4 regions of the Sphingomonas sp. 22176 genome follow, and region 3 is predicted to be linked to each of the others. Evidence: riboswitches for the same ligand, from Rfam matches in the RefSeq annotation. Region 3 holds a riboswitch; each other region holds the start of a gene.
The links. A riboswitch is a leader RNA that binds a small molecule or an ion and turns the genes downstream of it on or off. The one in region 3 is predicted to bind cobalamin.
Positions count from the first base shown of each region.

Region 1: another riboswitch for cobalamin. It lies ahead of ACTJKY_RS06340 (TonB-dependent receptor plug domain-containing protein); the one in region 3 lies ahead of cobW (cobalamin biosynthesis protein CobW).
Region 2: another riboswitch for cobalamin. It lies ahead of ACTJKY_RS18745 (TonB-dependent receptor); the one in region 3 lies ahead of cobW (cobalamin biosynthesis protein CobW).
Region 4: another riboswitch for cobalamin. It lies ahead of cobT (nicotinate-nucleotide--dimethylbenzimidazole phosphoribosyltransferase); the one in region 3 lies ahead of cobW (cobalamin biosynthesis protein CobW).

Region 1 is NZ_JBQEPL010000001.1:1,322,974-1,330,539, forward strand. Features, by position in the region: gene ACTJKY_RS06325 (cupin domain-containing protein) at 1-252, shown strand, start outside; gene ACTJKY_RS06330 (low affinity iron permease family protein) at 691-1,092, shown strand; gene ACTJKY_RS06335 (ABC transporter substrate-binding protein) at 1,099-1,926, opposite strand; gene ACTJKY_RS06340 (TonB-dependent receptor plug domain-containing protein) at 1,923-3,773, opposite strand; cobalamin riboswitch at 3,874-4,072, opposite strand; gene ACTJKY_RS06345 (bestrophin family protein) at 4,110-4,997, opposite strand; gene ACTJKY_RS06350 (hypothetical protein) at 5,035-5,202, opposite strand; gene ACTJKY_RS06355 (DUF4142 domain-containing protein) at 5,483-6,097, shown strand; gene ACTJKY_RS06360 (bactofilin family protein) at 6,116-6,571, opposite strand; gene rpsL (30S ribosomal protein S12) at 6,857-7,228, shown strand; gene rpsG (30S ribosomal protein S7) at 7,292-7,566, shown strand, end outside.
Region 2 is NZ_JBQEPL010000007.1:165,237-172,802, reverse strand. Features, by position in the region: gene ACTJKY_RS18755 (DUF1852 domain-containing protein) at 1-516, shown strand, start outside; gene ACTJKY_RS18750 (methionine synthase) at 522-1,571, shown strand; cobalamin riboswitch at 1,739-1,957, shown strand; gene ACTJKY_RS18745 (TonB-dependent receptor) at 2,129-4,153, shown strand; gene ACTJKY_RS18740 (response regulator) at 4,347-4,748, opposite strand; gene ACTJKY_RS18735 (DUF6894 family protein) at 5,078-5,353, shown strand; gene ACTJKY_RS18730 (DUF3768 domain-containing protein) at 5,331-5,690, opposite strand; gene ACTJKY_RS18725 (hypothetical protein) at 5,687-6,211, opposite strand; gene ACTJKY_RS18720 (hypothetical protein) at 6,391-6,852, opposite strand; gene ACTJKY_RS18715 (hypothetical protein) at 6,898-7,566, opposite strand, start outside.
Region 3 is NZ_JBQEPL010000003.1:459,830-467,395, reverse strand. Features, by position in the region: gene ACTJKY_RS14120 (acid phosphatase) at 1-437, shown strand, start outside; gene ACTJKY_RS14115 (DUF5690 family protein) at 512-1,825, shown strand; cobalamin riboswitch at 1,815-2,032, shown strand; gene ACTJKY_RS14110 (HoxN/HupN/NixA family nickel/cobalt transporter) at 2,221-3,228, shown strand; cobalamin riboswitch at 3,254-3,472, shown strand; gene cobW (cobalamin biosynthesis protein CobW) at 3,658-4,695, shown strand; gene cobN (cobaltochelatase subunit CobN) at 4,708-7,566, shown strand, end outside.
Region 4 is NZ_JBQEPL010000004.1:210,680-218,245, reverse strand. Features, by position in the region: gene ACTJKY_RS15610 (histidine phosphatase family protein) at 1-555, opposite strand, end outside; gene cobT (nicotinate-nucleotide--dimethylbenzimidazole phosphoribosyltransferase) at 552-1,568, opposite strand; cobalamin riboswitch at 1,722-1,920, opposite strand; gene ACTJKY_RS15600 (hypothetical protein) at 1,977-2,348, opposite strand; gene ACTJKY_RS15595 (response regulator transcription factor) at 2,582-3,292, shown strand; gene ACTJKY_RS15590 (ATP-binding protein) at 3,289-4,614, shown strand; gene ACTJKY_RS15585 (carbonic anhydrase) at 4,716-5,411, shown strand; gene ACTJKY_RS15580 (SulP family inorganic anion transporter) at 5,408-6,919, shown strand; gene ACTJKY_RS15575 (potassium transporter Kup) at 6,982-7,566, opposite strand, start outside.

The DNA.
Region 1 (7,566 bases), on a different contig from region 3:
GAGCTGTGGCTGTGGCACGCCGGATCGCCGCTCGAGCTGCGGATCGAGGGACCGGACGGGGCGATCGAACGGGTCCTGCTCGGCGGCGACGTGCTGGCGGGCCAAGTGCCGCAGGCGCGGGTGCCCGCCGGCCGCTGGCAGGCGACCGAGGCGCCCCACGGCTGGGGTCTGGTGAGCTGCGTGGTGGTGCCGGGCTTCGACTTTGCCGGGTTCGAGCTCGCCGCGCCGGGCTGGGCGCTGCCAGGGGCCTGAGCGCGGGTTATCCCCGTTATCCACAGTATCAACAGGCGTTGCCGCTTGGTCCGACTCGCTGCGGGTGAGACCCTCCGACCTGTAGGAAGGCTGGTGGCGCCGAGGGAAACCGAAGCAACGTCAGTATCTTGCAGGCTGGTGTCGGTGCTGGTGCCGCAAGGAAACCGCCCGACCCGGCAGGTGCGCGACGATCGCCCCTCCCGGTGGCGGTTCGCGTGCCGATCCGGTGATCGTCCCCCTGCCGGGGCGTTCGCCGCAGGCCGCCGACGGGCCAGGCGATGCGCTTCGGCGCACCACCCGACCGGCCGGCGACATGGGGGGCTGGCGGCGACGCCGGCCCCCCTTTAGCGCCTGGCCCTATCCCACTGCCGTATGGCCCCGATTGGCAAGTGCCCGGGGCACGCGCATAGCGACGCAGCTACGGATGGGAGCATCGGCTTGGGACGCATTTTCGAACGGTTCGCGCAGAGCGTCGCAGGATGGGCAGGCCGCCCGCCGGCCTTCGCCTTCGCCTTTCTGGTCATCGTGGTCTGGGGCTTTAGCGGGCCGGTGTTCCACTGGTCGGACACCTGGCAGCTGGTGATCAACACCGGCACCACCATCGTCACCTTCCTGATGGTGTTCCTGATCCAGAACGCCCAGAACCGCGACGCCGCCGCGCTGCAGGCCAAGCTGGACGAAGTGATCCGCGCGATCGCCGAGGCGCGCAACGAGTTCATCGGCATCGAGCATCTCAGCGAACGGCAATTGCTCGACATCCGCGACCGGCTGGAGCGCGAGTTCGGCGAGGCTGATCCGGCACGGCACGAATCGATCGAGAAGGTGATCTCGCGGCGCTGAGCCCGCTCAACGGACCTGCTTGCGGATCTCGGCGAGCCGGGCGAGCGCGGCGGGGATCACCGGGCCACCGCAATTGACCAGGCTTCGCGAGAACTGCGCCTGGGTGACCTTGAGCCCGGTCTCGGCAACGGCGCGCGTGCGCAGCATCGCGGCGCGCGAATCGCTGTCATGGCCGACTTCCTCCGGGGCGAGCATCACCCGCGGCGGATCGGCGATCACCCGCTCCATCGGCAGATGGCCGGTATGGGTGAGGCCATAATGCGCGGCCTGGTTCGAGAAACCAGCGGTGGTCATCAGGTCGTCGAGCAGCGTCTGGCCGCCGGTGACGAGGTTGCCGCCGATCCACAGCAGGGCGGGGGCCTTGGGCCCGGTCCAGCGGGCACCCGCGACGGCGGTGTCGATCCGGGCGTTGAGCGCGGCGCCCCTGGCGGGTGCACCCACGGCGGCGGCGAGTTCGCTCACCTGCGCCTTGCTCTCGGCGATCGAAGGCGGGATGCCGAGGTACAGCACCTTCAGTCCCGCACGGGAAAAGGCCTCGCGGGTTGCGGGGGCGGTGAAGCTGCTGGCGATCACCAGATCGGGCCGCAGGCCGATCACTTCCTCCGCCGTGCCGTTGTTGCCGCGGAAGCGGCGGGCGACGTTGAGCGGGATCGAAGTCGAGTCCGCGCGCTGCGAGTAGTGGCTGATCGCAGCGATGCGCGACGGCGGCACCAGTTCCAGCAGCGTCGCGTCGGCACACGGGTTCATCGAGACGATGCCCCCGCCGCCGACGGAAGGCGGCGCCGCGCAGCCTGCGAGCCACAGGCAGGCAAGCAGCGCGGCGCCGAACCTCACTGGAAGCGCACCCGCACGCCGCCAAAGGCAGCGCGGCCATAGGTGCCGTAGCCGGTGATCTGCTGGTAGCGCACGTCGCCGATATTATCGACGCGGCCATAGACCGAAAGCAGCTTCGTCACCGGCATCTCGGCGCGCACGCTCGCCAGCGCATAGCCGTCGATCGGGGTCAGGTTGCCGACATCGTTGAAGCTGTCGCCCACCATCGTCACCGTGCCGCCGATCGCCAGCCCGAAGGGGAAGCGATAGTCGGCCGAGACATTGGCGGTGTCGCGCGGGCGGCGCGGCAGGTCGTTGCCGATGTACCCGGTGCTGCGGTTTTCCGAGAAGACATGGGTGACATTCGCCCGCACCGTCAGCGCCTGCACCGGCTGGAGCAGCGCCTCGAGCTCCACGCCCTCCGCCCGCGTCTTGTTGAGGTTGTAATAGGTCGAGGTGTCGAAATTGTAGTCGATCTGGTTGTCCGAATCGCGGTGGAACCAGGTGGCACCCAGCGCGACCTTGCCGCCCGCCAGCGTCTGGCGCACCCCGGCCTCGTAGCTCCGCGCCGTCTCCGGCCGCAGGTTGCGATCGCCATAGGCGCTGTAGAGCTGGTAGAGCGTCGGTGCCTTGAAGCCCTCGCCGAAGCTGGCGTGCAGCACCGTGGTCGCGGTGGCGCGCACGGCGAGATCGCCGTTCCACGTCCAGTGGCCGCCGAACGTGTCGTGCTTGTCGTGGCGGACGCCGCCGGTCAGCGTCACCGGTTCGATCGGCGTGACGATCGCTTGGCCGTAGACGCTGGTGATGCCCACCGAGTAGCGTCCGGCGCTGCCGAAGCCCTCGTCATAGCGGATGCGGCTCTGCTCATGCTCGGCGCCGAACACCAGGCGGAGCTGCTCGGCCAGCGTCGCGTCGCCCTGATAGGTGTAGCGCTCGGCGCGGCCGCGATAGCGGTACGCGATCGAGGAATCCTCGTTATAGCCGTCGCGGTGGATGTCGGAGAGGGTGAAGCCCAGCCGGTTGTGCAGCCTGCCGCCGAACGCGTCGTTCTTCAGCCCGGCATAGCCGTAGATCTCCTGGGTCTTGGCATAGTCGCCCGTATCGCCGAATTCGTAGGTCGGCGGGGCATAGCCGTCGAGATCGACCTTGCTGTCGGCATAATAGCCGCGCAGGTCGAGCGCGAGGCCGGGGGCCAGCTGCACCTCGACATTGCCGGTCGCGCCGAGCTGGCGATAGCCGTCGGCCTCCTTCCCGTTGGCGGCGGCGGAAATGCCGTCGGTGGCGAGATAGCCCGCGGTCAGCCCTGCGGTCACCCGGTCGTTGCCGCCGGCGATGGCGGCATTGCCGTTGAACGTGCCGAACGACCCGCCCTCGGCATTGGCGCGGACATGCAGGCCCTGTTCGCCCTGCAGCGTGGTGACGTCGACCACCCCGCCGATCGCCTGGCTGCCCCAGATCACCGAATTGGGCCCGCGCAGCACCTCGACGCGCTCGACCGATCCGGCGAGCAGGCTGGCGAAATTGTAGGCGCCACCGGTCGCGGAGGGATCGCCGACGCGAATGCCGTCGATCAGCACCAGCGTCTGGTCGCTCTGCGCGCCGCGGATGCTGAGCGCGGTCGCGGTGCCGAGCCCGCCATTGCGGACGACGGTGACGCCGGGCGTGGTGGCGAGCAGGTCGGAGAGCGCGACGGTCTGGCGCTGCTCGATCTCCTCGCGGTCGATGGTGGTGATCGAGCGCCCGACCGTATCGGCGCGCTGGGCGACGCCGCTCGCCACGACGACGATGCGGTCGTCGTCGGGATCGGCATGGGCGGCCAGCGGCGCGAGCGCGGCGGTGGCGAACAGGGAAAGCTTGAAGAACTGCATATCAGACACCCGGATGGGGGAGCAGGCTGCTCCCGCATGGTTTGGTGTCGCTCACACGGGGATTTCAGCCCCGATCACCCGGTGCACCCCGCCCGCGTGAAGGAATCGACCGTAACGGGCAGGTCTCCTGGCTTCCGGGTCGTCGCAGGCGCGCCGCCTTCCCGGAAGCAATGCGGCTCCAGTGGCAGATTGGCGCGCCGGCTCACCGGCTACAGTTGCGGGGGCAGCGCCGGACTTTGCACCGACTTCCCTTTTCATCCCCCCATCGGCGGGAGGACACCCGTTACGCCGCTGCCTGTAGCGGCAAGCGGGGCAGGGCGGCAACCCGTCGCGAAATCACCACAATACGCCCGCCTTGTCGGGCGTGGCGGGTTCGGGGGCAGGGTCGCCGATCGATTGCAGCAGGTCGATCTCGATCGTGCGGCACATCGCGTTCAGCGGCAGATCGTGCACGGTGTTGGCGAACGGATCGACCAGATCGTCGCCGATCGCGAGCACCGCCAGGAACATCAGCCCGGCGATGGTCGACCCCAGCGGCGTCGCCACCCCCAGCGTCTCGACCAGCCCGATCGGCAGCAGCACGCAGAAGATGTGGGTGAAGGCGGTCGGCACGAAGCGGAATTGCATCGGCAGCGGCGTGTTCTTCAGCCGCTCCATGCCGCCCTGGGCATTGGCGATGTCGATCAGCACGCTTTCCATCGAATGCTGCTGCATCGACGTGATCCAGCCCTTCGAACGCGCAATCTCGATCCGCCGGCCGGTGCCGTCGACGATGCCGTTGGGGATATTGGTGCGGGCCAGCGCGAAATCCGCTTCGCCCCTGGAGAGGAAACGCAGCACTTCCTGGTCCGCCGACTGGCGGCGCAGCTGGCAGCGCAGCGCGTTCACATAGGCGATCTGGCGCAGCACGATGGTGCGCTTGAGGTCGACCGCCTCGCCTTCGGGCAGATAGTTGCGCGCCATCCGCGCCAGGTTGCGGCTGGCGTTGATCATCAGCCCCCATAGCCCGCGGCCTTCCCACCAGCGCTGATAGGCCGAGTTGGAGCGGAAGCCGAGGAACAGCGCCAGCACCGATCCGAACAGCGTCAGCGGCAGCGAGGGCGCGCGGAACGGCAGGACGTAATAGATGATGGTGACGATCACGTCCCAGAGGAACAGCAGCGCCAGCGGCGCCCAGATTTCGCGAAGGACCTGCTTGGCGCGCGGGGCGGTGGTGACGATCATGGGCGGACTCTACGCGCGAAAACGATTGTAGGTCCGGTCAGCCGTCGTTCCGGTCGGGCGCTGGGCTCGATGCGTGCGACATCGCCGCGGCGGTGCCGCTCGCCGGGCGCAGGTGGAACCATTCGGGGCGGTCGATCGCGATCAGGAAGGCCAGCGTGCCGAGCCCGAACAGCAGCAGCGCGATCGAGCTTCGCAGGCGTTCCATGCGGCGGGTTCGTTCATCCTGGTGCATCGTGGAAGTCCTCTTGCAGTGAGGTTCCCCACCTAAGGTGCGAATTTAACCGGCAAATGGATCAAAGGTAACGTAAGTTTGCGCACCGCACCAATCGCGCTGCGCTGCACCAATTCATCGACGAATTGCCGAAGCTGCAGAGCCACTGGGGCGGAGATTTCTAACTTATGATGCCAACTCAAATACATAAGGCGCTAGTTTCGGAACGCGGCCGGGGGCGGGGCGTTCGGTCCCGGAAACCCAGGAGGTCTGTATGATGAAGAAGCACCTGTTGATCCTTAGCGCCGCTCCGATTTTCGCGCTCGCTGCCTGCGGCGGCAACAGCAATGGCGGCACCGACGCCATGAACAGCGGCGACACCGTTACCAATGTTCCCGCCGGCGAGACGATGGGCGACAATATGGGCGCAATGAACGGCATGGACGGCAACGCCATGGCCGCGGCGCCGATGACCGGCCAGGACTTCGCCAACACGGTCGCGGCGAGCGACGCCTATGAGATCGCCGCCGGCAAGCTCGCGCAGCAGAAGGCGACGGCCAGCGACCTGAAGAGCTTCGGCAAGCAGATGGTGGAGGATCACACCAAGTCCACCGCGATGCTGAAGGCGGCGGCAGGCAAGGCCAGCCCGGCGATTACCCCTGCGCCAGCGATGACCGACGAGCAGCAGGCCAATCTGAAGACGCTCGAATCGGCGACCGGCTCCCAGTTCGACACGGCGTACAAGAGCCAGCAGGTCGCGGCGCACCAGAAGGCGCTCGCCGCGGTGCAGGCCTATGCCAACGCCGGCGACGTGGCGCAGCTGCGCGACTTTGCGAAGGATGCGGCGCCCGTGATCTCCAAGCACTACGACATGATCAAGGGCATGTGAGCGGCGGGGGAAGGGGCCTCAGGCCGCTTCCTCGCTCGCCTTGATCAGCACCGGCGGCGCGACCGTGGCGGTCGCGCCGCCGATATGCTTGAGCCGGCCGTCGATATGGCCGCCCTGTTCGACCATGATCGTCTCGTACTCGACGTCGCCGGTGATCCGCGCGGTGCGTTCGATGGTGAGCTGGCGGGCGCGCACCGATCCCTCGACCGATCCGGCGAGGCGGGCGTCCTCGGCTTCGACTCGGCCGAAAATTTGGCTTTCGGCACCCTGCACCAGGCTGCCGCAGCGGACATCGCCCTCGATTCGGCCGTCGATATGCAGGTCGGAGGTGGCGACGAGGTTGCCGGTGACGACGATGTCGGCGCCAAGCACCGAAAATTGTCCGCGCCGGGCATTGCTCTGTGCCGCGCTGGCCGAGGAGGTGTTGCGATCCTCCCGATTGCGGTTGCCGTTGAACATGCGCCACATCCCCATGTTGAACCTATTCGGCAAGCGGGCTAGCACAGCCGCCGCCGGCGAGCAGCCCCTGGAAAGGGTTAACGCCCAGGGCGTGGCGACCCGAGGGGGCGCGCTGTTGACCGGAAGGCCCCGCATCGATATAGGCCGCCCGGTTCCGGGTAGGGCGATTCCTGCCTTGGGTACAAAGAGCTGAACGTTGCTGGAGACGCAATCGCCCGGGGGGCTGAGGCCTTCGGGGCTTTTTCGTATTCTGTCCAACAGGGCTCCAGCAAAGTAACCATCTGAAAGGTGAAGGGCTTCATGCCGACGATTAACCAGCTGGTCCGCAAGGGCCGCGAACCGCAGAAGGCCAAGTCCAAGGTCCCTGCGATGGAACAGAACCCGCAGAAGCGCGGTGTCTGCACCCGCGTGTACACGACGACCCCGAAGAAGCCGAACTCGGCCCTTCGTAAGGTGGCCAAGGTCCGTCTGACCAACAGCCGCGAAGTCATCAGCTACATCCCGGGCGAAGGCCACAACCTGCAGGAGCACTCGGTCGTGCTCATCCGCGGTGGCCGTGTGCGCGATCTTCCCGGCGTCCGCTACCACGTCCTTCGCGGCGTGCTCGATACGCAGGGCGTCAAGGATCGTAAGCAGAGCCGTTCGAAGTACGGCGCGAAGCGTCCGAAGTAATCAGGCCATAGTAAGCCCCGGACGTGTTCCGGATCGGCTGAAGATCAGAAGGAATTATGTGAGATGGCACGTCGTCGTCGTCCCGAAAAGCGGGAAATCCTGCCCGATCCCGTCTACGGTGATCAGGTTCTGTCGAAGTTCATGAATTCGGTCATGCTGGACGGCAAGAAGGCCGTTGCAGAAGCGATCGTCTATGGTGCCCTGGAAACCGTCGAGCAGCGCGCCAAGCGCGAGCCGATCGGCGTCTTCCATGACGCGCTGAACAACGTGAAGCCCGGCATCGAAGTCCGCAGCCGCCGCGTCGGCGGTGCGACCTACCAGGTTCCGGTCGAAGTTCG
Region 2 (7,566 bases), on a different contig from region 3:
TTCCTGGCGTCGAGCGCCTATCGCGATCATTTCCGCAAGCCGCCGGTAATCTGCCTCAGCGTGTCGAGCAAGGAAGTCTATCACCGGACCGCCAACATCCACCCGATCCTCGGGGTAGAGTACCGAAACGACAAATTCTCGCCCACCGATCAGTATTTCGCGAAGATGGGCATGAAGGTGCGGTATTTCATGCCGCCGCACAGCGTTGCACCGTTCGCCTTCTACCATATCGGCGATCTGGTCAGCGACTACACCAACCTCGAACTCGCCAGCACGATCGCCACGATGGAGACCTTCCAGAAGATCTACCGTCCGGAAATCTACAACGCCAATTCCGTAGCGGCGGAGCATTATCAACCGAGCCTGACCTACCAGGACTATTCGCTGACCCGCATCGTCTATGATCGCGAGGAGCGTGCCCGCCTCGCCGTCGAGCAAGGCAAATTCGCCGAAGAGCATTTCATCAAGCCGCACATTGCCGCGCTCCAGCGCTGGTCCGCGACCTGCGGCCTCTGATTTCCATGCATATCAAGGTATTCCCCATGACGACATTGTTGCCGACGACGACGGCGGGCAGCCTGCCCAAACCATCCTGGCTCGCCGAGCCCGAAACCCTTTGGTCGCCCTGGAAGCTGGAGGGCGAGGCGTTGATCGCGGGCAAGCAGGACGCGCTACGCCTGGCGGTCGACGACCAGCGGCAAGCGGGCATCGACATCCTTGGGGACGGCGAACAGACCCGCCAGCACTTCGTCACGACCTTCATCGAACATCTGGACGGTGTCGATTTCGAGAAGCGTGAGACGGTGCGGATCCGCAACCGCTACGACGCCAGCGTGCCGTCGGTCGTAGGCGCCGTCTCACGCCCCAAATCCGTCTTCGTCGACGACGCCCGTTTCCTGCGCGCCCAAACCGATCAACCGATCAAGTGGACGCTGCCGGGGCCCATGACGATGATCGATACGCTCTACGATGCGCATTATCGAAGCCGCGAGAAGCTGGCCTGGGAGTTCGCCCGCATCCTCAATGAGGAAGCCCGCGAGCTTGAAGCGGCCGGCGTCGACATCATCCAGTTTGACGAGCCCGCCTTCAACGTCTTCTTCGAGGAGGCCAACGACTGGGGCATCGCCACGCTGGAGCGCGCGGCCGAAGGGCTGAAGGCTGAAACCGCCGTTCACATCTGCTATGGCTATGGCATCAAGGCCAACACCGAATGGAAGAAGACGCTCGGTTCCGAATGGCGCCAGTATGAGGCGACCTTTCCCAACCTCCGGAAGTCGAAGATCGATATCATCTCGCTGGAGTGCCAGAATTCGCGCGTGCCGATGGATCTGATCGCACTCATCCGCGGCAAGAAGGTGATGGTCGGTGCGATCGATGTTGCGACAAATATTGTCGAAACGCCCGAAGAGGTCGCTGCCACCTTGCGAAGCGCGCTGCGCTTCGTCGATGCGGACAAGCTCTATCCAGCCACAAACTGCGGGATGGCACCGCTCTCGCGCGATGTCGCACGAGGCAAGCTCAAGGCGCTTGGCGCCGGGGCGGAGATCATCCGCAAAGAACTCGCGGCTTGATCATCGCAAGACAGCATCCCGCATTTTCCATGCTGGGGATGACAACCTTGTAGCCGCCACCGCTCGTTTCTCAAAAGAGGCAACGAGAAGGCTCACTGATGGAGATTTGTTGCGGTCGCGATCTCTTGCCGCTACCGCCGCCTCCATTCGGCTGAAGTCCGCTTCAGCCGAACCATGATCGCGCTGGTGCTCCGAGAGGAGCTTAAAAGGGAACACGGTGTGGGCGCTTGCGCCCCGAAGCCGAGGCTGTCCCTGCAACTGTAAGCGGCGAGCGAGATGCACGCGCTTCCTTCGATGGAAGCAGCCACTGGGTCACCCGACCTGGGAAGGTGCGCATCGAGCGACGACCCGTGAGCCAGGAGACCTGCCAGCGAGAGGTCGCTCTTGCCCTGGCCCAGGGGATGGCCGTGGCACGGTTCTCCGTCTGAGCGACGAACGAGCGGTGGAGGCCGCATCGGTTCGTCTTGTGGCGCTCCCGGCGTCCGCGCTCGGGACGTGCCGACCGTTCGTGAACGGCAGGCCTCCGCCGGCAGTCGCACGACGCCCGGAGAAGACGATTGAAAACCATCCTGTTGACCGGCCTTGCCGCGCTGTCCGCGTGCGGCGCGACCGCAGCCCATGCGCAGTCCGAGACACCGCCGCCCGCTCCCGCCAAGGAAAGCGACGACATCGTCGTGTTCGGCCGCGGCGAGAGCAAGATCGGCGTAGCGCAGGCGGCGAGCGAAGGCTCGATCACCGGGGCCGACCTGCTCGTGCGCCCCCTGCTGCGGGTCGCCGAGCTGCTGGAGGCCGTGCCCGGCATGATCGCCGCCCAGCATTCCGGCAGCGGCAAGGCCAACCAGTATTTCCTGCGCGGCTTCAACCTTGACCACGGTACCGACTTCACCACCTATGTCGACGGCGTGCAGATGAACCTGCGCACCCACGGCCACGGCCAGGGCTATCTCGACCTCAACGGGCTGATCCCGGAGGTCGTCGGTCGCGAGGACTTCCGCAAAGGCCCGTACCGCGCCGACGGCGGCGACTTCGCGCTCGCCGGTGCCGCCTACATGTCGACCATCGGCGGCTTCGCGCGCCCCTGGCTTTCGGTCGAGGGCGGCTCCTATGGCTATCGCCGGATCGCGGCCGGCGGCACGGCGAACGGCGTCGGCCCGGGCACACTGACGCTGGTCGGCCAGCTGCGCGCCTATGACGGCCCGTGGCAGGAGCCCGAGCATCTGCGCCACGCTTCCGGCTTCGCCAAATATGCCGCCCCGCTCGGCGCTGGCACGATCGACGTCACGCTGCACGCCTATCACGCCACCTGGCGCCCGACCGAGCAGATCCCCGAGCGGAGCATCGGCACCGCGGCCTGCCCCGACGTGTTCTGCTCGCCCGACCCCAGCGCGCGGGGCCGCACCACGCGGCTGGTCGGCAACGTCGCCGTGCATCAGCAGAGCTGGGACGCGAACCTCTATGGCCAGTTCTACGACTGGTCGATGTACTCCAACCCGACCTATACCGATCCCGACGGGACCAGCGCCCAGATCCGCCAGTTCGACAAGCGCTGGATCGTCGGCGGACGCGCCGAGAAGCGCTGGCAGGTAGCGCCCGCGCTGGCGCTGTCGATCGGCAGCGAGGGGCGCTACGACCATATCGGCAATGTCGGTGTGGCCCGAACCGCCCAGCGCACACCGCTGTTCTCGCTAGGGCGCTACCATGTCGAGGAAGCCTCGGCCGCGCTCTACGGTGAGGCGATCTGGACACCGCTTGCGGGTCTTCGCGTCATCGGCGGGCTTCGCGGCGATGCCTATCGTTATGCCGTGCGCGCGCGGGACGCCGCGGCGGCGGCGCTCGGTGAAGGTGCCGGCAGCGACAGCATCGTCTCGCCCAAGGCATCGGTCGCCTATGCCCTCACCCCGCAGATCGAACTCTACGCCAACTGGGGCCGCGGCTTCCATTCCAACGACGTGCGCGGCGCGGTGAATGTCGAGACGCCGGTGCCGGTGCTGGTACGCGGGACCGGCAAAGAACTGGGCGCGCGCTGGCAGCGTGGCGGGCTGACGCTGACCGGCACCTATTGGTGGCTGGAGGTCGGTAGCGAACTCCGCTTCGTCGGCGATTCCAACGCGGTGGAGCCGACCGGTGCGAGTCGCCGACACGGCTATGAACTGGTCGCCTTCTGGCGGCCTGTCCCATGGCTGGCGATCGACGGCAACTATACGGCGAGCCGCTCGCGCTACGACAATGGCGACCGCATCCCCAACGCGTTCGAGAACGCGGCATCTGCAGGGGTAGCCATAGTGCTGGCGCCGTGGGAAGCCAGCCTCCGCGTCCGTCACCTCGGGCCCTACCCGCTGATCGAGGACAACGGCGCGCGGGACAAGGGCAGCACGGTGGTCAACCTCCGCGCCGCGCGGAAGATCGGGCGGCTGGAGATCTATGGCGAGGTGCTGAACCTGCTCGACAGCCGCGACAAGGACATCGCCTATTTTTACGAGTCCTACATCCCCTCGGTGGATCGCGACGGCCCGGTCGAAGGGCGACTGAGCCGGGTCGTGGAACCGCGGACGCTTCGGATCGGTGGTCGCGTCTCCTTCTAAGCGTTTGGTATTCCCCTCCGCTTGTGCAGCGGGGTCACCGTCGACGCGTTACCCGATAGCACGAGCTGAATAGCTGAGACGGTGTGACCGGGCCCGCTGCATGCGCAGCGGGTCCGAGGACAGGAGCCCCGACTCCAGGGCACCAGCAGGGGCAGCGCTGCGCTAGGAGGATGGCTCCACGCAGCCCCTGCTGCTACAGCCGTTTTCGCACTTCGAATGGAAAGCTCAAACCGATGCTGTGCATCCGGACCGCGCCCATTAGCTGATGTGGTCGGTATGGTTTCGCGAGGAAGATCGCGCCGCTGGCGTCGTCCTTGAGCACCGATGGATCGTCTCCGGAGGAGACGATCACGCGGATCAAGGGGTCCGTTGCGCGGATTTCGGCCGCGAGCTGCAGACCGTCCAACGAGCCTGGCATGTGCAGATCGGTTAAAAGCACATCGATGTTGTGCCTCGCCGCTAGCTCCAGCGCCTCTGCTGTCCCGGAAGCCTCCAGAACCTCGAAGCCCTCGTCCTTCAGCACAGCGCATGCAAGGGTACGAATATACTCCTCGTCGTCGACAATCAGCACCGTCGAAGAAAATCGCTGTCCCATTACCTCTCCCTAGGCGCGTGCAAGTGCGTCGAAAATACGCTCTTTGCCCAACCTGCGTTGCTTGACACACGTTAACCACAACTGGCCGGGATGTTAGGCGTACGAACGCACGTGGTGGCTGATCTATCCAAGATACAGTCTATGTACCTAATTGCGAGGCTACCCTGATTGAGGCAGAACTTGTTCACCGGGACCAGTCCACAAGACATGCCGGGTCGCGATGGCGCCGGGGCATCCTCTCCCCCCGAGCGACACAAGGAAGAGCCCGCCCCTCCCCCGAGCGTTGGCGGGCTCTTCTGGTGCTTAGGCGGGGCGACCGGACCGCTTCGATGCAGCGCTACTTCTTCAACGTGCACGACCAAAACGGGCCGCTTCTCGATCCAGAGGGCACGATGTGCTCCGATCGCGAGGCAGCTCGCCGCGCGGCGATCCACTCGGTTCGCTCGATCCTCGCGGAGGACCTTGTACGAGGCTGCGTCGACATGAACGGGAAGATCGATGTCCTCGGCGTCGATGGCGTGGTGATTGAGACCATAGCCTTCGCCGAATGCGTCATCCTCATCACCGAGGGCTGGCAGCGCGTTAATAGTCGCTCGTCAGCATGATTGTCATGACGCGCACCGTGACCGATGGGTCGCTCGGATCCTCCGAGCCATACACCATTGAGGGCTCGTAATAATCGATCTTGAAGCAGACCCGGTGTCCGTCAAAATCGAAGGCTCCAAAGTCGCGCTCCGGACCATCGTCGCCGGTGAACTCGTATTCGCGGATCGCCTTCATGAGGCGAGAGGTCGCGAGCAGTCCAGGCACCGCACCAGGCTCTTCGAGCGTAGCGCGAAGGGTCCGCGTCATTTGGTGGCGCCCGTTAGGGTACACGCCACGGCGGCAGAGATCATTCAGCTGCGCAATGCGCTCCGTCCGGGATACCGTCTCCGCGCTCATTCCGCCGCTCCCGCGCAGACGGCCGTCAGCCGCGCCGCGGCTATCGCCGCCGCGGACGGATAGGCGTCGACCAGGTGCTGATGGATGGCGGCGTTCTCGGGGAGAGCGAACACCCCATCGGGTGCGGGCCGCGTGATCAGAAGAGCCGATACGATGACGTCCGCCAGGTCGCGGACTTCGGTCGGCTTGCCGGCGTCATCGTAGCTGACGGGCGCTCGAAAGCCGGCCTCGAGCCAGCTCCCGAGCCCGTTCTCGACCTGCTCGATATAGTCTGCTGCGGCTGAGATCGCGGCGTCCTCGTCGGCGATACGGATGCCGAGAGTGAAGTAGCGGCCGAAATCGTGGGGGTTGCGCAGTTCGACTAGCTCACAACCCGCTGGAGGCGGGCCATAGCGCCCGATCAGTGCCGCCTTGTAAGCGGCGACCTCGAGGCGGTTGAGCCGCTCGAAGTCATCGGTCTGCCCCAGCTGGGCGCAGTTCTCGTTTGCCGGCGTACCGCCGATATCGATGATGTGAGGCATCGGAGTTCTCCCGGATCACCAAGATCCGATCTCCACCTCCCCCTCCTCTCTCATCGCACCGGCTCGAAAGGCGGACCCCGCTCCACCGAAAGGGGGGTTGGCGGAGCGGGGTCCTTTAGCAGGCGACCGCTGCTCACGCGGGGGGCCACGTGAGGGTCTGCCTGCTAATCTACATGCCTTCAGCGGAGTCGGACCAAGGACCTCGCAGCGAAGTACTCGCTACGTGATGCTGTCTCGGTGCTGCTAGGATCCAGTTTTACGATGTAGCCACTCAGGTGCTCACGAACAAGATTACCCTGCCGGCCCACTAAATCTGGATCAACATCTTCGCTCTTTTGCACGCGAACCCTGATATGCGTGAGGCGGGCATCCGGGTGACGTGCGGGTTTGTCGGCGAAGTCGCTCATCAACCTTGAGCGGATGTCATCCGGGACGACGGCATATTGCTCGACAGCCGCGATCGCTGCCTCAGCACTACGGATCTCCCGATAGTCGGTCCCAACCCAAACGATTGCGTCTTCCTCGGGCGAAGCCTTGGTGAAGACCTGCGCGAAAAAGGTTTCAAGGGGCCGATCCCAACCGACCACTGCGTGATCGATGTCGGTGCGGTCCTCCCGCGCAGTCAGCTTATAGCGGCTCATTGAAACACCTGCAGGTTGAGAGATTGAGGAATAGAGCTGGCGGTTTCATGCGGCGCGCCTCGCGCCGGCATTGAAGCGGGAGAGCCAATCGGTGAGGGTGGGCCGCTGCTCCAGTGGAAGTCGCGCAGCACCGTCCTGGAACTTGACCAGCTCGGTCGGAGCATCTCGGACGATGGCATTGATCTCAGCCTCCGGCAGCAGCAGCTCATGCCGGATGAAGGCCGTCATCGACCCGGGACGCATCTTGGTGCCGCGGCGCCAGAGCCCTTCTGCCGTATGGAGACGCGGGGCGGCGCGTGCTTCCACCAGGACGATCGTCCGCAGGCACCAGCGTGGCAGCTCGCGCACCTCCTCCGGGGTCATGCCGATGCAGAAAAAGCAGGACGACTTTGGCGGGACGGGCAAGCCCGCCTCGCGGATGCGCTCGATGCAGCGGTTCCGGTCCCAGCCCCACAGGCGGAGGGGATACTGGTACTCGTACAGCGGATCCTCGATCGTTGCCGCGTGTGCGTGGCGGCGGCTGTCCTGCTTTCCGGCATCGAGACCGATCAGGCGCACGACCTTCTCGCCCCTCGCCCACGCGGCGATCGCCGGCTGCCATGTGCGCAGATAGGTGTCCTGTGGCGCCTTCTTGTACTTCAAGCTGCAGCTGGAGCCTCCGAGGCTCTTGCTCGGCAGCGTGCCGTTCGTCAGCGCCATTTCAGCCAGGCCTTG
Region 3 (7,566 bases):
CCGGTCCCGTCGTCGGCAAGGTTAAGGCCGCCTATCAGGTGCCGCGCCTCTATCTGCGCGAGGACGGGCCGATCTGCGAAGCGAAGACCGCGCATCTGGCGAGCAACGGCGACTATCCGTCGGGCCACACCGCCAATGGCTGGCTGGAGGCACAGATCCTCGCCCAGGCGATACCCGACAAGGCCAGCGCGCTCCTAGCGCGTGGACGGGCATATGGCGAAAGTCGCGCGATCTGCGGCTCGCACAGCAAGAGCGCCGTGGAGGCGGGCTACATGGCCGGTGCCTCGGTGCTCGCGGTGCTCCAGACCTCGCCCGCCTATCAGCGCGATCTGGTGGCTGCGCGGCAGGAAGTGGCGCGGCTGCGGTCGACGGCACCGCGACCCGATGCGCAAAGCTGTGCCGCGGAAGCCGAGGCGCTGCGCGTCCGCCCCTGGTGATGCGGGCATGACTTCGCTGTCATGAAGCTGTCGCGCTGGCTCGCCACAAGCGCGACGCTTCATGGGGAATCGCAATGCACGGTGATGCCGCGCGCGGAGCCGCGCGGACCGCGTCGGGGTTTACGCTCTTCCTGGGCGGGCTCGCGGCGTTCAGCGCCTATTTCGCGATGTATGCCTTCCGCAAGCCGTTCGCGGTGGCGACCTATGCCGATGTGGCGGGCTGGCACTTCGCCATCGACTACAAGACGGCGCTGCTGATCGCGCAGGTGATCGGCTATGCGCTGTCCAAGCTGATCGGCGTCGGCGTCATCTCCGAAGCCGGGCGGCAGGGACGGGCGCGAATGATCCTCGGGCTGATCGGCGCGTCGTGGGTCGCGCTGGTGCTGTTCGCCCTGATCCCGGCGCCGTGGAACGTCGCCTGCCTGTTCTTCAACGGCCTGCCGCTGGGGCTGATCTGGGGGCTGGTGTTCAGCTATGTCGAGGGGCGCCGCGTCTCCGAGCTGCTCGGTGCGATGCTGTGCGCAAGCTTCATCCTGTCCTCGGGCGTGGTCAAGTCGGTGGCGGTGCTGCTGATGGCGGCCGGTGTCGCGGAGCAGTGGATGCCGGCAGCGACCGGCCTGGTTTTCGTGCCAGTGCTGCTGGTCGCGCTGTGGCAACTGGAGCGCATGCCGCCGCCGGACGCCTGCGACGAGGCCGAGCGCACCGCCCGTGTGCCGATGCAGGCCGCCGATCGCGCCGCTTTCCTGCGCGCACACGGTGCGACGCTGGTGATGCTGGCGATCGGCTATGTGCTGCTCACGTCCTTGCGCGACGTGCGCGACAATTTCGCGCGCGAGCTGTGGACCGCGCTCGGCTATGGCGGCGAGGCGGCAATATTCTCGGCGAGCGAGCTGCCGATCGCGCTGCTCACGCTGGCCGCGCTCGCGCTGCTGATGCTGATCCGCGACAATCTGCGCGCACTACTGGCGATGCACGGGCTGATCCTGCTCGGGGCTCTGTGCCTGGGTGGGTCGACGCTCGCCTTTCAGGCGGGACTGCTCGCGCCGCTGCCATGGATGACGGTGGCGGGGGCAGGCCTGTACCTCGCCTACACGCCGTTCAACGCGATGCTGTTCGATCGCATGATCGCCACGATCGGCACGGCCGCCAATGCCGGGTTCCTGATCTATATCGCCGATGCCTCGGGCTATGTCGGCAGCGTGGCGCTGCTGCTCGTCCATGCCCTCGGCGCCCCGGAAGTGCGCTGGCTGCCCTTCTTCATCACCTGCTGCTATGCTGCCTCGCTTGCGGTTGGTGGGTTGACCCTCGTCTCCGCACTGCATTTCCTGCGGGCGGGCGCGGAGGGGCGGTTGCTCCACGTCGCGGCTTCCCGTACGACGAGCGTCTGATCACGCCGGTGCCTCGAAAGGGGCTTAATCGGGAATGCGGTGCGGGGGCTTGCTCCCAAATCCGCGGCTGTCCCTGCAACTGTGAGCGGATAGCGCGATGCACTGGCCTCAACCTGAGGGGCAGCCACTGGGCCAGCACGGCCTGGGAAGGCGTGCAGCGTGCCGTGACCCGCGAGCCAGGAGACCTGCCGGCGTCCGGTCGCTCTTGCCTTGGCCCAGGGGATGGCCGCGGCACGGTGTACTCCGTCTGAGCGACGCACGAGCGGCTGGGGCCGTTCGCGGTTGCGTGGCTCGGTCGCGGAGGCGTCCGGCCGAGGTGCGCAGCCGGCCGCTCGCGGTGGCCCCGGCCAAGTCGCACGACGCCGCCGGAGTGCCGCATCTTGTCCGTTCTCGCCTTGCGTACGCGCGTGGCCCTGCTGTTCGCAGGGCTGATCGCGGCCAATCTCGCCGCCTGGGGTTGGGCCTTCGCCCTGTTCCATGCCCAGCCGTTGATGCTCGGCACCGCATTGCTCGCCTGGGGCCTGGGGCTGCGCCACGCGGTCGACGCAGACCACATTGCAGCGATCGACAACGTCACCCGTAAGCTGATGAACGACGGTCAGCGCCCGATCGCCACCGGCCTGTGGTTCGCGATCGGCCATTCGGGGATCATCGCCATCGCCTCGGCCGGGATCGCGCTAGCCACCGGCGCTCTGGCGGGGATGGGAGCATTCAAGGAGCTGGGCGGGGTGATCGCCACCGCCGTCTCGGCGCTGTTCCTGTTCGCGATTGCCGGCATGAACCTGATCATCCTGCGCGCGGTGTGGAAGACCTTTGCCCATGTTCGCGCGGGCGGCGCCTATGTCGAGGACGATCTCAACCTGCTGCTCGCGTCGCGCGGGCCGCTGTCCAAGCTGTTCGGGCCGATGTTCCGGCTGGTGCGCCACAGCTGGCACATGGCGCCGCTCGGCTTCCTGTTCGGGCTGGGGTTCGACACCGCGACCGAGGTGGCGATCCTCGGCATGTCGGCGGGGCAGGCGGCGCATGGCGTGTCGCTCGGCACGCTGCTGGTGCTGCCGGCGCTGTTCGCGGCGGGGATGGCGCTGGTCGACACGCTGGATGGGGTGGTGATGCTCGGCGCCTATCAATGGGCGTTCGTCAAGCCGATCCGCAAGCTCTACTACAACGTCACCATCACGCTGATCTCGGCGCTGGTCGCGATCGTGATCGGGGGCATCGAGACGCTGGCGCTGATCGGCGACAAGATGGGCTGGACCGGCGGCGCCTTCGGCCTAGCCGCCGATCTCGGCGCGCATTTCAACGGCCTTGGCTTTGCGATCATCGGCCTGTTCGTCGGCTGCTGGCTGATCAGCTTCGCCATCTATCGCTGGCAGAGGCTGGACGAGATCGAGGTGCGCGTCTAGAGCCCTTGGTCGAAGGCTTTGCAGCCTTCGCAAAGATCGCGCCGGTGCCCCGGACATGGGGCTTAATCGGGAATGCGGTGCGGGGAGCTTTCCCCAAATCCGCGGCTGTCCCTGCAACTGTGAGCGGATAGCGCGATGCACTGGCCTCCAGGGAGAGGCAGCCACTGGGCCGTTAAGGCCTGGGAAGGCGTGCAGCGTGCCGTGACCCGCAAGCCAGGAGACCTGCCGGCGCAACGGTCGCTCTTGCCTTGGTCCAGGGGATGGCCGCGGCACGGTCTTGCTTCCGTTCGAGCGACGAAGCTGTGCGGCTGGGGCTGCACGGTCGCGTGGTGCCGGGCGATCGTCGCGCCCGCCCGTCGTCGCGCGCCGGCTGGACGTTGGTTCCGGCAAGTCCCTCCGCGTGTTCGCTCGGCGCGGGGGAAGACATGCATGACCGACCTGGCCAAGGTCCCCGTTACCATCGTCACCGGCTTTCTCGGCGCCGGCAAGACGACGCTGATCCGCCATCTGATCCAGAACGCCGAGGGGCGTCGGCTGGCGGTGGTCGTCAACGAATTCGGCACGCTCGGCGTCGACGGCGAGATCCTCAAATCCTGCGCGATCCCCGACTGCCCGGCGGAGAATATCGTCGAGCTGGCCAATGGCTGCATCTGCTGCACCGTCGCCGACGATTTCATCCCCACGGTCGAGCGCCTGCTCGCGCTTGAGCCGCGCCCCGACCACATCCTGATCGAAACCTCCGGCCTCGCGCTGCCCAAGCCGCTGCTCAAGGCGTTCGACTGGCCGGCGATCCGCAGCCGCATCACGGTGGACGGGGTGCTGGCACTCGCCGATGCCGAGGCGGTCGCCGAGGGTCGGTTCGCGCCCGACCTGGTGGCGCTGGAAGCGCAGCGCGCCGCCGACCCGGGCATCGACCATGAGACGCCGCTTGCCGAAGTGTTCGAGGACCAGCTCGCCTGCGCCGACATGGTGCTGCTGACCAAGGTCGATCTGGCCGGCCCGGAGGGCGTCGCAGCCGCCCGTGCGGTGATCGCGGCGGAGGCGCCTCGGTCGGTGCCGGTGGTCGAGATCCGCGAGGGCGCGATCGATCCGCGTGTTATCCTGGGCCTGGGTGCCGCGGCCGAGGACGACCTCGCCGCACGCCCCTCGCACCATGACGGCACCGACGACCACGAGCATGAGGATTTCGACAGCACCGTCGTCACCTTCGGCGAGATCGCCGATCCGGCGGAGCTGGTCGCGCGCATCGAACGGCTGGCACGCGAGCACAAGGTGCTGCGGGTGAAGGGCTATGCGGCGGTGACCGGCAAGCCGATGCGGCTGCTGGTTCAGGCCGTCGGCAGCCGCGTGCGCCATCAATATGACCGTCTCTGGCGTCAGGGCGAGCCGCGCGGCACGGCCCTCGTTGCCATCGCCGAGCACGACCATATCGACCCGGCAGCGTTCCGCGCGGTACTGGCCGGCTGAGGCAGAGGGGCGATGCACGTCCTGTTCCGCGAAACGCACGGGCTGGAGGAGAACGCCTCGCCCCAGGACCTCGGGCAGGCGCCCGCGGACCTGGTGGTGCTGTCCTTTTCCGACAGCGACCTCGGCGCATTCGCGGCGGCATGGCGTGCGGGCGAGGGCGCGCTGCCGTCGCTGCGGCTGGCGAACCTCGCGGCGCTGATGCACCCGCTCTCGGTCGATACCTATGTCGAGCGGACGCTGACGGGTGCCAAGGCGATCCTGATCCGGCTGATCGGCGGCATGCCCTATTGGAGCTATGGCCTCCAGCAGGTGGAGGCGCTGGCGCGGGAGCGGGGCATCGCGCTTGCGGTGCTACCGGCCGACGGGCGGCCGGACGAACGGCTGGATGCCGCATCGACGGTGCCGATGGCAGTGCTGCGCGAGCTTGCGCGGCTATGCGACGCGGGCGGCGCCGACGCGGCAGGGGCGGCGCTGGTGGTGCTGGCCGAGGCGGCGGGGCTGCAATCGGCCGCGCGCGCGCCCTACACCCCGTTGCCGGCTTTCGGCTTCTGGCATCCTGAGCTCGGCGCCTTCCGCCCCGCCGACCGCCAGGCCCGCGAGAGCGCGCCGCCCGTCCCCGAAACATGTCCGTGGCGACGGGCGGACAAGCCGCTGGTGCTGATCGTCTTCTACCGTTCCTATCTCGCGGCTTGCGACGTCGATCCGTTCGAGGCGCTGCACGCGGCGTTTGCGGCCAAGGGTTTCGGCACGCTCTCGATCTTCGTCCCCTCGCTCAAGGCGCCTGAGGCGCGCGCGTTCGTCGAGACTTGGGTGCGCGATCTCGCGCCAGCCGCGATCGTCAACGCCACCGCATTCTCCGCCCGGGACGAGCACGGCCGCTCGCCGCTCGATGCCGCCGGCGTGCCGGTGTTCCAGCTCGCGCTCGCCACCGCCTCGCGTGCAGTGTGGGCGGGGGCCGATCGCGGCCTGTCCCCGGCCGATCTGGCGATGCACGTCGTGCTGCCGGAAGTCGACGGGCGCATCTTTGCCGGGGTGGTCAGCTTCAAGAAGGCCGAGGCGCGCGACCCAGAACTCGGCTTCGCCCGAACCGTCCACCGCGCCGATCCCGACCGCGTGACGGCGATCGTCGACCGCGTCGCGGGCTGGATCGCGCTCGCCGCCGGGCCCGCCGCCGACCGTAGCATCGCGCTGCTGCTCTCCACCTATCCGGGCAAGACCTATCAGCTCGCCCATGCCGTGGGCCTCGACGCGCTGGCCTCTGCCGAAGCCATCGCCGCCGATCTGGGGGAGACGATCGAGGGGCTCGCGGGCCGCCTGCAGGCGGAGACGCTGCACTGGCCGATCGCGGACTATGCGCAGGCGCTCGCCCGGCTGCCGGAAGCGTTGCGCATCGCTCTCCACGACGCTTGGGGCGAACCCGAGGCCGATCCTGCTGCGAGCGACGGTGCGCTCCACTTCCCGGCGACCCGCGCCGGCAGGCTGCTGATCGCGCTCCAGCCCGAACGCGGCGATCCGGCGACGCGCGAGGATAGCTATCACGATGTCGGCCGGGTGCCGCGGCATGGCTATGTCGCCTTCTACCTGTGGCTGAAGGCGCAGGGCATCGACGCCCTTGTTCATATCGGCGCGCATGGCACGCTGGAATGGCTGCCCGGCAAGGCGGTGGCGCTATCCGACGCCTGCTGGCCCGAGGCGCTCACCGGCGGGATGCCGATCCTCTACCCCTTCATCGTCAACGATCCCGGCGAAGCGGCGCAGGCCAAGCGGCGCACCGGCGCCGTCACCATCGGCCATTTGCCGCCCGCATTGAAGACGGCGGGGACGGGCGCCGGTCTCGGCCGCATCGAGGCGCTGCTGGACGAATTTTCGAACGCCGTCGGCCTCGACCCCGCACGGCGTGATCGCCTCCAGACCGCGATCCGCGACGAAGCCCGCGCCGTGGGGCTCGAAGCGGAACTGGGGCTCGACGGCGCCGCTAGCAGTGCCGAGGCGATTACCCGCATCGACCGGTTCGTCTGCGACGTGAAGGAAGGCCAGTTCGGCGACGGATTGCATGTGTTCGGCCGCGGGACGTGTGGGTCCGAGGAGCGCGCAGGACTGCTTGCGGGCCTGGCCGGCCAGCGAGTGGCAGCGGGTCCGTCGGGCTCGCCCTTCCGCGGCCGCACCGACGTGCTGCCGACCGGGCGCAATCTCTACACGATCGACCCGCGCGCCGTGCCCAGCCGCGCCGCGCATGCGCAGGGCATCGTTCTCGCCGACGAGCTGATCCGCCGCCACCTCCAGGATCATGGCGACTATCCTAAGGGCCTCGTAGTCGACCTATGGGGCTCGGCGACGATGCGCACCGCCGGCGAAGAATTCGCGATGGCGCTGCATCTACTCGGCGCTGCGCCGGTGTGGGACACGGCGTCGGAACGGGTGACGGGCGTCGAGATCCTGCCGCTCGCGCTGCTCGATCGGCCGCGGATCGACGTGACCCTGCGCGTCTCCGGCCTGTTCCGCGACGCCTTTCCCGCGCTGCCGCAGCTGTTCGGCCAGGCGGTCCGCGCGCTGGCGGCACGCGACGAGCCGCCCGAATGGAACCCGTTCGCCGGCAAGGATGCCGGCGCGCGCGTCTATGGTCCGCGTCCGGGCAGCTATGGGCTGGGCATGGGCGATGCGGCGGAGACCTATACGGAGGACGCGCGGCGCACGGCGGGCGAGGCATGGCTTGCCGCATCCGACCACACGTTCGATGGGAAAGAGGCGTTGGCCGATCCCGCGGGGCTACGCGCGAGAGTCGCCGCCGCGGACGCGTTCGTGCACTTGCAGGATCTGACCGAGACTGATCTGCTGCTCGCAGCCGATTATGCCGCACACGAAGCCGGGTTC
Region 4 (7,566 bases), on a different contig from region 3:
TCCGATGATCTGGCCGACGCGCGGGGTGCCGGGCCAGACGCGCAGGCTCAGCAGCGCGGCATGGGGCAAAGCGATGTTCCAGAGTTGGGGAAAGTCGAGGGCGCACAGGGTGGCGAGCGCCGCGCGCATCGCGCCGCCATGGGTGACGACCAGGGTCGGGCGATTGATCGTGCCAAGCGCATCGCTGACGCGCGCGACGAGCGCCGACCAGGCTTCGCCGTCTGGGGGTGCATGATGGGCTGGGTCGGACTGGAACGCGGCGAGCGCCTCGGCGTCGATCGTATCGAAGGAAAGTCCTTCCCACGCGCCGAAATCGAGTTCGCGCCAGCGGGCGTCTTCGCAGGCTTCGAGGGACATCACGGCGGCAATCTGTCGGGCGGGCACCGAACTACGGGTGCGATCCGAGTGCACCACCGCTGCTACCGCCAGCCCCGCGGCACGCGACACGCACGCCTGCACCCCCGCGGCGAGCGGCTGCGCGTCGGTGCGGCCGATCAGCCGGCCCTCGGCATCGGTGATGCCGTGGCGGAGCAGGTGGAGCAAGATACCGCTCATGCGCCGTCGGCAACGCCCGCTTCGGCGAAGGTCGCCATGCTGTTATGCGCCGCCAGTGCCGAGCGCAGCACCGCCGCCGCGACCGCCGCACCGCTGCCTTCGCCCAGCCGCATGTCGAGCCGCAGCAGCGGCTCCAGCCCCAGCCGCGCGAGCAGCCGCGCATGGCCCGGCTCGGCCGAGCAATGGCCGGCGATGCAATGGTCGAGAATGGCGGGCGCCGCGGCGGCCAAAGGCGCGAGCGACGCGCAGCAGATGAAGCCGTCGAGCAGCACCGGTACGCCCGCATGGCGCGCGGCGAGTGCCGCCCCCGCGATCGCCGCCAACTCGCGCCCGCCCAGCCGCCGCAGCGTCTCGAACGGAGTGTGCGGCGCCTCGGCATGGACCTCGATCGCCCGGGCGATCACCGCACCCTTGCGGCCGACGCCGTGCGCGTCGAGCCCGGTGCCGGGACCGGTCCAGTCGGCCGGCGTGCCCCCGAAGCTGCGCAGGCACAAAGCTGCCGCCGCGGTCGAGTTGGCGATGCCCATCTCGCCCAGCAGCAGCAGATCGGTGTCGGGCGTCACCACCGCGGCACCTTGCTGGAGCGCGGACAGGCACTCGGCCTCGTCCATCGCCGGGCCGGTGGTGAAGTCGCGGGTGGGGCGGTCGAGCTCGAGCGCGACCACGTCCAGCCGCATCCCGATTGCGCCGGTCAGCGCGTTGATCGCCGCTCCGCCCGCCGCGAAATTGGCGACCATCTGCGCGGTCACTTCTGCGGGGAAGGCGCTGACGCCCTGCGCGGCGACCCCGTGGTTGCCGGCGAAGATCACCGCGCGCGCGGCGTCCATCGACGGGCGTTCGCGGCCCTGCCAGCCGGCGAGGAAGATGGCGAGGTCCTCCAACCGCCCCAGCGAGCCCGGCGGCTTGGTGAGCTGCTGCTGGCGTTCCAGCGCGGCATCTGCGACGAGCGCGTCCGCATCGGGTAGCGAGACAAGCGCGCGGTCAAAGGCGGCGACGCTCGAAAGATCGATCATGCCGCGCCTGCGCCGCTGCGGAGGGAAGAAAGGATGTGCACGTTGGTCGTCCCGTTCCAGCAATGACAATCGACCGGCCGCACGAACGTGCGCCGGCTTATTCTCGTCGCTCGAACGGAGGATTCCGCGCCGCGGCCGCACCCTGGACCAGGCGTGAGCGACCCCGTGCCGGCAGGTCTCCTGGCTTGCGGGTCACCGCGGTTCGGGCGCCTTCTCGGGATCACTCCCAATGGCCATTGCCCGCCCGCTCGCCGCATACAGTTGCAGGGGCAGCTGCGGCCTTGGGCGCCGAGGCGCCCGCACCGCATTCCCTTCTCGCCCGCAAGCGGGCACCGGCATGGGTTCGAAGGTAGAACCTTCGTGGACCCTCTAGCCGCGCAATCGGCGAGATGCCAGCGCCGCGGACGCTTATTGGTAGAGCTGGGCGGTGCGCGGCAGCAGCTGGTCGATGCGCACGATCAGGTCGAACAGCGGCTGGATCGCGTCGGCGCCTTCGCCCAGTTCCTGCACGGCGCGCAGCCGATAGGTGGCGGCGACGACCGCGCGGGTGGTGCCGGCGAGATCGGGCGCGCGGGCGATCACGGCTTCGCTGCGGTTCACGCGAACCAGCAGCCAGGCCAGCTTGTGCGCGGCGTCGATCAGCTGGATCCGCTCGGCGGTGAGGAAGGCCCAGCTTCCGGTCGCCTCGATCACGGCCGCCGAAAGGCCGTCGAGCGCGGCGAGAAGGTGGCGCGGCCCGAACGCCGAATCATCCGGTGCCGGGGACAGGTCTTGGCTCATGGTGTCGAGCTGGAGGACTGCCAGGGTGCCGCGATTCGCTCGGGTGCGACCGGGTAGGACGGAACGATGGAGGCGCGGCATCTGCATGATAATTTCCCCACGATACGGGACCTTGTATCGCTGTCGAAACGCGCCGCCCGTGACTCCCGTCACGCTGCGATGCGGCGGGGCGCCGTTGACCCTCCGGGTCGCCGTCCCTAGGTTTCTGCGCGATGTATGCAGGTGAACCCCCACTGAGCCTTCCCACGATCGTGCTGGTCGAGGACGATCCCCAGCTGCGCACGCTGACCGCCCGCGCGCTCCAGGAAAACGGTTATACGGTACGGCCCGCCTCCTCCGCGCCGGAGATGTGGCTGGCGCTGGAGCAGGGGCCGGTGGATCTGGTGCTGCTCGACGTGATGTTGCCCGGCACCAGCGGCATCGATCTGTGCCGTGCCATCCGCCAGAAGAGCTCGGTGCCGATCATCTTCATCTCGGCCAAGGGCAGCGAGACCGATCGCGTCGTCGGGCTCGAACTCGGCGCCGATGACTATCTGCCCAAGCCGTTCGGCACGCGTGAGCTGGTCGCGCGGGTGCGTGCGGTGCTCCGTCGGGGCGCGGGCGAGCGCGACACCGCAGAGCGGCCCAAGGGCGAGATCCAGTTCGACGGCTGGACGGTCAATCTGCCGCGGCGCGAGCTGCTCTCGCCGACTGGTGCGGTGGTCGACCTGACCGGTGCCGAGTTCGACTTGCTGGTCACCCTGTGCGACCATTCGGGCCGCGTGATCTCGCGCGAAAGGCTGATCGAATTGTCGCGCACGCGGCTTGGGGACAGCTCGGATCGCAGCATCGACGTGCTGGTCAGCCGGCTGCGGCGCAAGCTTTCCGATGCCGGCCACCAGGCACCGATCGTGACGGTGCGCGGCATCGGCTATACGCTCAACGTACCCGTGACGCGCAGTTGAGGGCGTTTCTCAAGCGTCCCTCCGGGCTGATCGGGCAGGTCTTCGCGATCCTGCTGCTGACCATCCTGATCGAATTCGCCGTATCGACCATGCTCTACGAGCGCGCCAGCCAGTTCGCGGTGCGGGACGACGAAGCGCGGCGGCTCGCCGAGCATCTGGTAATCGCGCGCAAGCTGCTGGCCGAGCAGCCCCCCGTGCGGCGGGAGAAGCTGGCGCTCGAATTCACCACCTCGCGCTACGAAGTGCGCTGGATGCCGCAGCTGCCCAACGGACTGCGTGAACAGCCCGATCTCGACCGACTTTACGAGCAGGTGGTGCTGTGGGAGCCGACGCTCGCCTCCGACGGCCTGCGGCTGCGGCTCACCTCGCAGGGCAGCAAGGCGCTGATCGTCGGTGCGGTGCCGATGCCCGACGGCAGCTGGATGTATTTCCGCACACGTGAGCACGTCCATGCCGCCGACCTTGGCCTGTCGCGCATATTGCTGGCGCTGGCACCGGCGCTGGCGCTGATCCTGATCAGCGGCATCCTGCTAAGGCGGATGCTGCTGCCGATGCGGCGGCTGGCGATGGCGGCCGATCGCTTCGGCACCGGCACCGTCCTCGAAGTCGAGGAGGCGGGGCCCAAGGAACTGCGCCGCGTAATCAGCGCGTTCAACCGGATGCAGGAGCGTATCCAGCGGCTGATCGCCGATCGCACCCAGGCGCTCGCCGCCGTCGGTCATGACATGCGCACGCCTCTGGCCCGGCTGCGGCTGCGCGCCGATGCGATCGCCGATCGGGACGTGCACGCGGCGGTCGAGACCGACATTACCGAGATGGAGGCGATGATTTCGTCGCTGCTCGCGTTCCTCGGCGGCGAAGGTGACAAGGAGACGCCCGCGCGCGTCGACCTTGCGGTACTGTGCGCGACGATCGCCGACGACAATGCCGATCACGGCCGCGACGTCGACTATGACGGGCCGGACCATTTCGAGCATGTCGTGCGCCCGCTGATGCTGAAGCGCGCGCTCAACAACCTCGTCGACAATGCGGTCCATTATGCCGGCCAGTGCTGCATCCGCCTGGTACCGGCCGAGGGCGCGGTGGCGATCCGCGTGGAGGACAAGGGCCCCGGCATCCCCGAGGAGGATCTCCAGCGCGTGATGCAGCCTTTCGTTCGGCTCGATGCGGCGCGGTCCCGCGACACCGTCGGCTTTGGACTCGGCCTGTCGATCGTCGCGCGCGCGGCGGAGGCAGAGGGCGGCAGCTTCCGCCTCGCCAATCGCGAAGGCGGAGGGCTTTGCGCCGAAATCCTCCTGCCGCGCGGAGGTCCAACGGCTTAGCAACGTTTTCTTACGAACGCGCCGCGATGCAGCAAATGGCGGCCAGTAGCTTGCATTCTTGAAGAGATGCCCGCGCCGCGGGTCTGTTACAGGAGCAAGCCGTGAACGAAGTGATCGGACGCGTCGTCGATTTCGAGAAGCAGGTCTTCCCGAACCAGCACGCCCTCTATTCCAAGCTCGCCACCCACGGGCAGAGCCCGAAGGCGCTGATGATCTCCTGCGCCGACTCGCGTGTCGTGCCGGAGCAGATCATCCAAGCGAACCCGGGCGACCTGTTCGTATGCCGCAACGCCGGCAACATCGTGCCGCCCTTCGCCACCCAGAATGGCGGCGTGTCCTCGACCGTGGAATATGCGGTCGCGGCGCTCGGCGTGCGCGACATCATCGTCTGCGGCCATTCGGACTGCGGCGCGATGAAGGCCCTGATGAACCCCGAAATGCTGGAAGGCATGCCGAACGTCACCGCATGGCTGCGCCACAGCCATGCCGCCAAGTGTGTCGTCGACGGCGGCTATGACAATCTGAAAGGCGCCGATGCGGTCCGCACCGCCGCGCTGGAGAATGTCGTGGTCCAGCTCGCCCATCTGCGCACGCACCCGTCGGTCGCGGCCGGTATCGCGCGCGGCGAGATCGCGCTGCACGGCTGGTTCGTCGATATCAGCGCCGGCATGGTGCTCGGGCTCGACGGCGAAGGCGGCCGCTTCGTGCCGATCCGTGAGGATCGCCCGATGCCGGTGGCGCTGCCGGCCGGCCAGCGGCTGGCGCGTGACATCGCCTATGCGGAGGCCGCTGAATGAGCACGGTCGCGGAAGCACCGAAGCCCAGGAGCTTCGTGCGCGACTTCACGGCGTCCATCGTCGTGTTCCTCGTGGCGATGCCGCTCTGCATGGGCATCGCCATCGCCTCGGGCGTCCCACCTGAAAAAGGCCTGGTCACCGGCATCATCGGTGGCCTGGTCGTCGGCTTCCTCGCCGGTTCGCCGCTCCAGGTGAGCGGACCGGCGGCGGGCCTTGCCGTTATCGTGTTCGAGCTGGTGCGCGAGCAGGGCCTGTCCGCGCTCGGGCCGATCCTGATCCTCGCCGGCGCCATCCAGGTGGTCGCGGGCGTGCTGCGCGTCGGCGGCTGGTTCCGCGCAATCTCGCCGGCCGTGGTGCACGGCATGCTGGCCGGCATCGGCATCCTGATCGTCGTCGGCCAGTATCACGTGCTGTTCGACGCCAAGCCGCTGTCGAGCGGCCTTGCCAACGTCGCGGCCATGCCGGGGCGCCTGCTCGGCCTTTCGACCGATCTCGCCGCCGCGGAAATGGCGCTGGGGCTGGGCCTGCTGACGATCGTGACGATGCTCGGCTGGGACAAGTTCAAGCCCGCCGCGGTCAAGCTCGTTCCCGGTGCGCTGGTCGGCGTGGTCGCCGCGACCCTGGTGGCGTTCAGCTTCGGCTTCGACGTGACGCGCGTCAGCGTGCCCTCGAACATCGTCTCGGCGATCGCGCTGCCGGAGAACGGCTTCTTCGCCAAGTGGATGGACCCGAGTGTGATCACCGCCGCGATCGCGCTCGCCTTCATCGCCAGCGCCGAGACGCTGCTCTCGGCCGCTGCGGTCGACCGCATGCACGACGGTGTGCGTACCAACTACAACAAGGAACTGCGCGCGCAGGGCATCGGCAACCTGCTGTGCGGCGTCGCCGGCGCGCTGCCGATGACGGGCGTGATCGTCCGCAGCTCGGCCAACGTCCAGGCCGGTGCGCAGACGCGACTGTCGGCGATCCTGCACGGCGCCTGGATTCTCGGGTTCGTCGCGCTGCTGCCCTGGCTGCTGCGCGAGATCCCGATGGCGGCGCTGGGTGCGGTGCTGGTTGTGACGGGTGCCAAGCTGGTCAACCTCAAGCATGTCCGCCACCTGCTCGCGCATTACGGCGTGCTGCCGGCGGCGATCTGGGCAGTGACCTGCGCGCTCGTCGTGACCCAGGACCTGCTGACCGGCGTGCTGGTGGGTATCGCGCTGTCGCTGCTCGAACTGGTGCCGAACCTCCGTCGCCTCGGCCTCAAGGTCGACCAGCAGGAGGAAGCGGGCGAACACCGGATCGCGCTGGCGGGTTCGGCGACCTTCATCACGCTGCCCAAGCTTTCGGACCAGCTGGAGTCGGTGCCCGGCGGCAAGTCGGTGCTGCTCGACGTGTCGCGGCTAGACGCGGTCGATCACAGCTGCGCCGAGCTGCTCAAGGACTGGCTGCAGCGCCGCCGTGCGGGCGGATCGCCGGTCGACGTGCAGGGGGCCAGCGGCAAGACCGCGGTTCTCGCCGGCTAAGAAGAGGCACACCCCGAAGAACTGGGGCGGCTTCCACTGTGGAAGCCGCCCCATTTTTTTGCTCAGATTTCCAGCTGGCTGCCGAGTTCGACCACGCGATTGGTCGGAAGCTTGAAGAACTCCATCGCGCTTTCGGCATTGCGCACCATCCAGGCGAAGAGCTTCTCGCGCCAGATCGCCATGCCGGGGCGCGAGGACGGGAGCAGCGTCTGCCGGGCGAGGAAGTAGCTGGTCTCCATGGGCCGGAACGGCGCGCCGCAATCCTGGATCGCGGCAAGCGCCAGCGGCACGTCCACCTCGTCCATGAAGCCGTAATGGAGGACGACGCGGAAGAAGCCGTCGCCCAGCGGCTCCATCGTCGTGCACTCGGCGCCGCGGACGTGCGGCACCGGCTCGATCGCGACGGTAAGCAGCACGATCCGCTCGTGCAGCACCTTGTTGTGCTTGAGGTTGTGGAGCAGGGCGGGAGGGATGCTGTCGGGCGTCGAGGTGAGGAACACCGCGGTGCCCTTCACCCGCGTGGCGGTCTGCGCTGCCGAGCGGATGAACAGCGCGATCGGCATGGCGCCTTCCTGCAGCCGCGCGAGCACCAGCCTACGCCCGCGCGACCAGGTTGTCAGGATCAGGAACGCCACCGCGGCGACGAG